DNA from 2 places in the Mycobacterium sp. NGS19 genome. Region 2 is predicted to be linked to the other one. Evidence: riboswitches for the same ligand, from Rfam matches in the RefSeq annotation. Region 2 holds a riboswitch; the other holds the start of a gene.

Region 1 (4,776 bases), on a different contig from region 2:
CATCCACGCTGTCGTCGGACAGGGGGATCTCCTCGGCGGTGCCGAGCAGCGCGGGCGTGTCGGGCAGCGAATGGCGAAGCAGCTCGAGCATTTCCGGGATCGGATCGACCGCCACCACGGACAGCCCGCGCTCGACGAGCCGGGTGGTGAGTTTGCCCGTGCCGGCACCGAGGTCGAGCACGTCGCGCACATCTGGCGGCAGCAGCCAGTCGATGGCCTCGGGAGGGTACGACGGCCGGCCGCGTTCGTATGCGGCCGCTTCGGCGCCGAACGACAGCGAGCGGGCCAGCTGGTCGGTCATGCCGATGCGAGCTTGAGCGTCTGCCGGATCAAATCTCCGACGGCCTCGGATTCGATCAAGAACCCGTCATGCCCGTACACCGAGTCGACGACGTTCAGCCCGGGGCAGCCCGGCAACAGGTCGGCCAGCTCCTCCTGCAGCCGCAGCGGATACAGCCGGTCGGAGGTGATGCCGCCCACCACCACGGGAACCTGACATCGACTCAGCGCCGCCGGCACACCGCCACGGCCGCGTCCGACGTCGTGGCTGGACAGCGCGTCGGTGAGCACCACGTAGCTGCCCGGGTCGAACCGGTCGACCAGCTTGGCGCCCTGGTACTCGAGGTAGCTCTGCACCGCGTACCGGCCGCCGGTCAGCGGGTTCTCCGAGGCCTGCGGCTGATTGGCAAAGCGCCGGTCCAGTTCCACCTCGCCGCGGTAGGTCAGATGGGCGAAGCGCCGGGCGATGTCCATGCCGTCGACGGGTTCTCGGCCGGTGCCGTAGTAGTCGCCGCCCTGCCAGTTCGGGTCGGCTTTGATCGCGGCGACCTGGGTGGTCTGCGTGCCGATCTGGTCGGCGGTCGCACGTGCGCCGACGGCCAGCACCAGCGCGGCGCGCACCTTGTCGGGATGGCCGACGATCCACTCCAGCGCCCGCGCGCCGCCCATCGAACCGCCGACCACCGCGGCGACCTCCGTGATGCCCACTGCCGCCAGCGCTGCGACGTCGGCCTCCACTTGGTCGCGCACGGTGATCGTGGGAAACCGTGAGCCCCAAGGCTTTCCGTCGGTTGCGGGTGAGCTGGGCCCGGTCGAGCCGCGGCAGCCGCCCAGCACGTTGGTGGCCACCGCGCACCAGCGGTTGGTGTCGATCGGCGCGCCGGGACCGACTGCGCTGTCCCACCAGCCGGGGGTCGGATGGTTCGGGCCCGCGGGCCCGGCGACGTGCGAGTCGCCGGTGAGCGCGTGCAGCACCACCACTACGTTGTCGCGTGCCGGCGACAGCTCACCCCAGCGTTGCAGCGCGATCGACACGTCGTCGATCACCCGGCCGCTCTCCAGTCGCAGCGGGCCGATGTCGACGACGCCCACCTCCCCTTCGGCGGGCAGCTGGGTGGTCGGGACGTCGAAATCCGTCACGACAGCGACCCCACCGACTGGGGGTCGGCACCCCGCGCCGAACTGAACGGCTTGGCGGCGGCGAAGCCGCGCTCGAGGTCGGCGATGATGTCGTCGATTCCCTCGATGCCGACGGCAAGGCGCACCAGGCCCGGCGTGACGCCGGTGGCCAGTTGCTCCTCGGGGCTGAGCTGGCTGTGCGTAGTGGATGCCGGATGGATCACCAGCGAGCGCACGTCACCGATGTTGGCGACGTGGCTGTGCAGGGTCAGCGCGTTGACGAACGCCTTGCCGGCCTCCACGCCGCCGGCCAGTTCGAACGCCAGCACAGCGCCGGTTCCCTTGGGCGCCAGCTTCTTTCCCAGCTCGTACCACGGCGAGCTCGGCAGCCCGGCGTAGTTCACCGACACCACGTCCTCGTGCCCGGAGAGGTACTCGGCGACGCGTTGCGCATTTTCCACGTGGCGCTGCACCCGCAGGCTCAGCGTCTCCAGTCCCTGCGCGATCAGGAACGCGTTGAAAGGCGAAGGGGCAGAACCGAGGTCGCGCAGCAGCTGCACCCGCGCCTTCAGTGCGAAGGCGGGCGGGCCGAGGTCGGCGAACACCACTCCGTGGTAGCTGGGGTCGGGCGTGGTGAACCCGGGGAAGTTACCGTTGCGCCAGTCGAACGTGCCGCCGTCGACGATCACTCCGGCGATCGCCGCGCCGTGGCCGCCCAGGTACTTGGTGGCGGAGTGCACGACGATGTCGGCGCCGTGGCTGATCGGCTGGATGAGATATGGCGTCGCGATGGTGTTGTCGACGATCAGCGGCACGCCGACGTCATGGGCCACCGCCGCGACGCCGGGGATATCGAGGATGTCGATCTGGGGGTTGGAAATCGTCTCGGCGAAGAACGCCTTGGTGTTCGGCCGCGCAGCCGCCCGCCACGACTCGAGATCGTCGGGGTCTTGGACGAAGCTGACCTCGATGCCCAGCTTGGGCAGCGAGTAGTGGAACAGGTTGTACGTGCCGCCGTACAGCCGAGGGCTGGACACGACGTGGTCGCCGGCGTTGGCGACGTTGAGGATCGCGTACGTCTCCGCCGCCTGCCCGGACGCCAGGAACAACGCAGCCACGCCGTTCTCCAGCGCGGCGATGCGCTGCTCGACGACCGCGGTGGTGGGGTTGCCGATCCGGGTGTAGATGTTGCCTTCGACCTCGAGGCCGAACAGTGCGGCGGCGTGGGCGGTGTCGTTGAACGTGTACGAGGTGGTCTGGTAGATCGGCAGCGCCCGGGCGTTGGTGGCGGCGTCCGGGACCTGGCCGACGTGAATCTGTTTGGTCTCGAACGCCCAGCGGCTGCTGGGATCGTCCTGTTCGTTCGTCATCGATGTGCTCCTGTGGTGAGGGCCGTCCGGTCCGGGGCCCGTCATCACGGACCCGCGCTTGCCGTGTAGCCGCTGGCGGCTACTCAACCTGGTCATCACCCGGGGCACCCCACCGCGGTTGGAGGGTTGCCGGCCAGCGAGCCGGGGCTTGGCGCTGGCGCTCTTGACCGATGAGAAGAGTATCGCATGCCGCAAGCCGACTGCCACCGAGTTCGCGTCGCAGACGCCCGCGCTGACCTCGCTACCGGACCCACCCCTGACACGACGGGTGCCTCGACGGAATACTGATACTCGGCTTGTCCGAACCGATGGCGGGAGACACCCAACACATGAGCAATGAGCAACCGACCATCATCTACACGCTGACCGACGAAGCGCCGCTGCTGGCTACCTACGCCTTGCTGCCGGTCATCCGCACTTTCACCGAGCCGGCGGGCATCAAAGTCGAAACCAGTGACATCTCGCTGGCGGCCCGCATCCTGGCGGAGTTCTCCGACTGCCTGGAGGAGGATCAGCGCGTGCCGGACAACCTCGCCGAGCTGGGCCGGCTGACGCAGCTGCCCGACACCAACATCATCAAACTGCCCAACATCAGCGCCTCGGTGCCGCAGCTCACCGACGCGGTCAAGGAACTGCAGGAGAAGGGCTACGCAGTGCCCGACTATCCGGCGCATCCCAAGACCGACGAGGAGAAGGCGCTCAAGGAGCGCTTCGCGAAGGTACTCGGCAGTGCCGTCAATCCCGTTCTGCGGGAAGGCAATTCGGACCGGCGCGCGGCCAAGGCGGTCAAGGAGTACGCGCGCAAGCACCCGCACAGCATGGGCGAGTGGTCGCAGGCCTCGCGCACCCATGTGGCGACGATGAAGAGCGGCGACTTCTACCACGGCGAGAAGTCGATGACGCTGGACCGCCCACGCGACGTGCGGATGGAGCTGAAGACCAAGCGCGGCGAGACGATCGTGCTCAAGCCCGAGGTGAAGCTCGACGAGGGCGACGTCATCGACAGCATGTTCATGAGCAAGAAGGCGCTGTGCGCGTTCTACGAGCAGCAGATCGAGGACGCCTACAAGACCGGCGTGATGTTCTCGCTGCACGTCAAGGCCACGATGATGAAGGTCAGCCACCCCATCGTGTTCGGCCACTGCGTCAAGGTGTTCTACAAGGACGCGTTCGCCAAGCATCAAGACGTGCTCGACGAACTCGGCGTGAACGTCAACAACGGCATGGTCGACCTCTACAACAAGATCGAGGCGCTGCCCGGATCGTTGCGCGAGGAGATCATCAACGACATCCACGCCGTGCACGAGCATCGTCCCGAATTGGCGATGGTCGATTCGGCGCGGGGCATCACGAACTTCCACTCGCCGTCCGACGTGATCGTCGACGCCTCGATGCCTGCGATGATTCGCCTCGGCGGCAAGATGTACGGCGCCGACGGCCGGACCAAGGACACCAAGGCGGTCAACCCCGAGTCGACGTTCAGCCGCATCTACCAGGAGATGATCAACTTCTGTAAGACCCACGGCCAGTTCGACCCGACCACCATGGGCACCGTGCCGAACGTCGGGCTGATGGCGCAGAAGGCCGAGGAGTACGGCAGCCACGACAAGACCTTCGAGATCCCCGAGGACGGCGTCGCCGACATCGTCGACAACGAGACCGGGGAAGTGCTGATGACGCAGAACGTCGAAGAGGGCGACATCTGGCGCATGCCCGTCACCAAGGACGCGGCGATCCAGGACTGGGTGAAGCTGGCCGTCACCCGGGCCCGCGACTCCGGTATGACCGTGGTGTTCTGGCTCGACATCGAACGCCCGCACGAGGTCGAGCTACGCAAAAAGGTCAAAAAGTACCTGCAAGACCACGACACCGAGGGCCTGCACATCCAGATCATGCCGCAGGTGTGGGCGATGCGGTACACGCTCGAACGCGTGGTGCGCGGCAAAGACACGATCGCGGCCACCGGCAACATCCTGCGCGACTACCTGACCGACCTGTTCCCGATCCT
Region 2 (4,776 bases):
GGGTTCGGGAAAGGCGTCGCTCATAGGCCTTCTCCGATCGCCCGAGAGTGCAGCATGACAGCAACGTTATGACATGTCGTCGACACCCGCCTGTGCACGCACGGACTATCTTGACTCAGTCGAATAACCACTAAGTACGAAATTTGGTCGGCGCGGCAATCGGTCATCGGACTCCATTGCGCCATCGCGGTACGCCGCCCGAACTGGGCCGAAACAGGGTCCCCGTCCTAGCGTGCATATCCTTGCTGCACGAGCCACTGAGCCCCCCTGTCGCAGCCCTTCAGCCACCGGTCGGTGACAACAGAGACATTGCGGGGGCCATACAGCGTCTCCTGGTAGAGCTGCAGCTCGCCCTTGCAATATTCCTGGCGAAGCTTGGCATCGGAAAGAGTGAGCGGATCAATGCCCTGGGTCCGGCTCTTCCCGTATGCCTGAAGGCCGTCATGTTGCATCGCGCTAAAACCGATCGACTCCGACGTGGCAGGGTCTAGGGCGTTGGCCGAGGGGTCGGCCGAAGCAATTCCCGTGCTGAGCAGGACCGCAACCCCGAGGAGGGTGAGCAGGTTGCCCAAATGTTTAAGATGTCTAGTTGACATTTTCGCTCCCATGGTCGTCGAGGCCTTTGCTGGCTGTACCCATGTTGGGTTGTTCTCTCCGTTCGAATAAAGGGTCTTTGGCCACTTGGGGATGCATACCTGAGTCACTGCTGGGGTGTGCCGTTGACCCGGAATATCGTTGCCGTGACGATTCCGACTCCATCGCATCCGTGAAGGTAGACGGTGGCGAATTGCCCACCGCCGAGACCCCGGCACACGAGCACTGCCGCTGAAAGTCCATCGTTGGAGCCGATCTATGGCCCGGTTACTCCTGGCCAGCCGGGAGGCGGTGTCGGTGAAGGTCCGGTCGGTGTGATACCCCGCGCCGACGGCGTCGTGCTGCAGATCTATGGACGGCTCTCCGGAAGACACCTGAAGGTATGCAGTGATGCGCAGGGCGTATAGAACCACTGTGGTCCGGCAGTTCGTCCGGTGTCATACCACGAGAAAACGAAGGTGCGCGCTCAGCAGTTGTGTAGTGCGATGTCCTTGGCCACGTAGGGGTCATAACCGCGACTAACGACATAGTTAGTCACGGCGCGAATGCAGTCACTGTTGGCACTAGTTGTCACAATGTCAGCAACCGTCGCACAGGTAGCGTCACGGTAGGTGCCCACATGGTGTACTTCCTGTGGGATGAGCAAGTTGCCGAGCTCACAGTACGTATCGGCATGGGCAGTGGGACCCGTGCCCACAAACGGGACCGACAGGGTGACAGATAGGGCGGCAAACAACTTGATCACCAGACCAGTATGATCGCCAGACAATCGTGGGTCTCGAAAACGATGGCAACGCGATGAAAGCGGCACGCCACCGGCTTTGGGACGCACGATCTTGGGCGGCGAGAGCAGCCACACACGCATAAGTGCAGTTGACGGAGGATGCGCACGAACCGGCTGATTGAATCGCCACAGGTAGGCGGAACCGGGTTGGCCTATCAGAAGCCTTTGCCTCGCATGCTTCGAAGTTAGGTCGGCGGCAATGGAGTCGCGGGAGAAGCAACGAGCGGATGACCACCATTCGGTGGCACGCGCGTCAGATCCTCAAACGCAATCCCAGCCCACTAGCAGGATTTATTCGTTGCTAAACACCTTCGAGCTGCCGCCTAACGACCGAGCACGCGCCGACCATTATCGCGAAATAGAACACATCTGAGACGGCTCAATCACACTCCGGGCCAAGCTTATTGGCCAAGGTCATGCCGTCTCGGAAGTTTGTCTCAGATGGGCTTGTCTCACCGACTGCGGTGCCGCCGCTTCTGAGACTGTTGCCATCACTGCGTTGAGCGATGGCGTCGAGTTGAGCAGTCCAAACCCGTACCGTTAGCCAGACCCGTTGAGATACAATAAAAGTGCTTCACGAGTTGCCGTCGTTAAGCTCCGACTGGACGGCACGCCAACCCCACGCTCGTTGGGTGGCTCGGATGACGAAGCGGCCGACACCAGCCGGTGTCGGGCAAGAGCGCCTCCTACACGGAGGCCCAGGATTGCGGGAGTGCCTATGACTGCTTCTGTTTGGGATTTTTCTGGCACCGATGCACAGTGCACCTCATACAAACCAGGCCATCTAGTCCACTGGATTCAGTTCAACCACTCCCTGCGCGAGCCGTCGGGCGCTGTCCCTGTAACCGCGGCAGTCGACGATGATGGCGTGATCCACATCAAGGGTGATGACCTGTCTCTATTGCGGTGGAATCACCGTCCAGCGCTGCTACGAGATGCGCTGCGCCGCTTCGGCGGAATGGCGGTGTGGAAGCCGCGCTGGCAAGTTTTGGCGGTCCCCACCGAAGCGTTCGTTGGGGGTGCGCGCAGCGTCTTCAGCCTCGCAACGGTCGACCAACGCCACGACTGCTATGTCAATGACGCGGGCAAATGACGATCATCACCCACGCAGCGGACAATGGCGCGCAAGAGGTGAGCACCGGCACCCTCATCGGCTACACCCGCGTCTCCACGGTCGCACAAACGCTTGATCAGCAGAATGCGGCGCTCGCAGCGGCGGGCGTGACAAAGACGTTCTCGGACGTGATGTCGGGTGCCCGCGACGACCGGCCTGGTCTTGCTGCGCTCATGGAGTACGTCCGTGCGGGCGACACGGTGGTGGTGTGGAAGCTGGACAGGCTGGGCCGCAACATGATCCACATTCTGCAGACCGTCAAGGAACTCAGCGCCAGAGGCGCGACGTTGGTGTCGACCACCGACGGCATCGACTCGTCAACCCCTGCCGGTCGCATGATGATCGGCGTGCTGGGATCGCTGGCCGAATACGAGCGTGAGCTGGTGAAGGAACGCACCGCGTTGAAGCGCCAAGCATCTCGAGAAAACGGGAAGAGGTTTGGCCGACCCAAGAAGGTGACCGGCGCCCAACACCTCGCCACCGCAAGGCGGATGAAGACCGACGGCCACACGGCCAAGGACATCGCCAAGTACCTCGGAGTCAGCCGCGCCACCCTCTATCGGTACCTGGTCGACGAATCCCTGTAACCCCCGACGGGGGGCTGCGCTGGTTTCGCCCCCGACGGGGGTGTTTCAGATGCGGTTTACCCCCGGCGGGGAAGGGATCCCATCCCCGTCGGGGGTGCAGGAACCCCGCCACCCCCGCAGGGGGAAGGCGCAACCTTCGGCTCCGCGCCTGAGTGTTCAAGTCCGGCATGACATCACGACTCAACAAACTTCACGGCCCTACGCCTCGGTGGAGTAAAGGAGACGGCCATGACATTCTCAACGACACAGATTGACCGCGCTTGCGGCGTACTGCTCGGCACCGCAGCAGGAGACGCCCTTGGTGCGGCTTATGAGTTCGGCCCACCTCGCGGCCCCGACCTTGAGGTCGCCATGGTCGGCGGCGGAGCCTTCGGCTGGGAACCCGGCGAATGGACCGACGACACGTCTATGGCGATTGCCATCGCCGAGGTGGCCGCCACCGGAGCAGACCTGCTTCACGAGAAGGCGCTCGATGCGATCGTTACCCGCTGGCATGAGTGGATGCTTAACGCCAACGATGTTGGTGTTCAGACACGGTCGGTTCTCAGCCGAGCAGCCCGACACGGCAGCACGGCGGAAGCGGCACGCATGGAATCAGCAGCGCTACACAGGTCAACTGGCAGATCTGCGGGCAACGGTTCATTAATGCGCACCGCACCCGTCGCACTGGTCTACCTCAACGATGAAGCAGCCCTGGTCGAGGCAGCCCGTGCGGCGAGTGAGCTGACGCACTGGGACCGTGAAGCCGGTGATGCGTGCGTGCTGTGGTGCCTCGCCATCCGTCACGCCGTTTTCACGGGAGAGCTGAACGCTCGAATCGGCCTGCCGCACATCGACAATGAACGCCGAGAATTGTGGGCATCACGGCTCGATGTCGCCGAGAAGGCTAAGCCGTCAGACTTCCACAACAACGGGTGGGTGGTGGAAGCGCTGCAAGGGGCATGGTCAGCGATCGCGACAACGCCGGTTCCGCAGGATGATCCGGCCAACGGAGTCTTCCGCGTCGACCACCTGCGCCTGGCGCTCGATGCGGCGGTGCGAGGGGGAGGGGACACCGATACCGTCGCAGCGATCGCCGGTGGGCTGCTCGGCGCTGCCTACGGCGCGTCGGCGGTTCCCGCGGAATGGCGTCGCATGCTGCACGGCTGGCCACGAATGCGCGCCCGTGACCTCGTCAATCTTGCATCCACCATTATCCGCGGAGGAGAGCCCGACTCCTTCGATTTCGCCTACAACGGCTACGAATTAGGTGTCCTAGTAAGGCATCCCTATGACGATGAGGTGTGGCTAGGAGACATCGGGGCGCTGCGGTCACTGCGCGATGGTGTCGATGCTGTCGTGTCGCTCTGCCAGGTCGGTGACGGGGACCTGCCAGCGCGCGCTGAACAGCTTGATGTTCGCCTGATCGACCAACCGGGCGTCAACGGCAATCTCGACTTTGTCTTGCTTGACACCGTGCGCCTCGTCGAACAGCTGCGCCGGGAGGGCCACACCGTCCTGATTCATTGCGTGCAGGCGCAGAGCCGCACGCCCAGCATCGCCGCCCTCTATGGCGCACGGCTCCGGCAGACAACCATCGAAGAGGCGCTTGCAGATGTAGTTGTAGCGCTACCTGGCGCTGATCCGATCCCGGAGTTTCGTGAGGCGATGCAACGACTTCACCCCGCCGCAGACTGAACTAGGACCACGAGCAGGTT

Evidence for each region. Region 2 has a riboswitch for S-adenosylmethionine ahead of AC5Y4N_RS11790 (hypothetical protein). Riboswitches for the same ligand answer to the same signal wherever they lie in the genome.
Region 1: it holds a riboswitch for S-adenosylmethionine, as region 2 does, so the genes downstream of both, AC5Y4N_RS20285 (bifunctional o-acetylhomoserine/o-acetylserine sulfhydrylase) here and AC5Y4N_RS11790 (hypothetical protein) in region 2, are expected to answer to the same signal.

Annotation. Positions count from the first base shown of each region.
Region 1 covers NZ_JCALEB010000008.1:33,811-38,586, reverse strand. The annotation lists gene AC5Y4N_RS20295 (class I SAM-dependent methyltransferase) at 1-301, opposite strand, end outside; gene metX (homoserine O-acetyltransferase MetX) at 298-1,419, opposite strand; gene AC5Y4N_RS20285 (bifunctional o-acetylhomoserine/o-acetylserine sulfhydrylase) at 1,416-2,768, opposite strand; SAM riboswitch class IV at 2,818-2,937, opposite strand; gene AC5Y4N_RS20280 (NADP-dependent isocitrate dehydrogenase) at 3,098-4,776, shown strand, end outside.
Region 2 covers NZ_JCALEB010000003.1:400,514-405,289, reverse strand. The annotation lists gene AC5Y4N_RS11800 (8-oxoguanine DNA glycosylase OGG fold protein) at 1-24, opposite strand, end outside; gene AC5Y4N_RS11795 (hypothetical protein) at 228-572, opposite strand; SAM riboswitch class IV at 1,951-2,064, shown strand; gene AC5Y4N_RS11790 (hypothetical protein) at 2,097-2,471, shown strand; gene AC5Y4N_RS11785 (recombinase family protein) at 2,468-3,079, shown strand; gene AC5Y4N_RS11780 (ADP-ribosylglycohydrolase family protein) at 3,308-4,756, shown strand.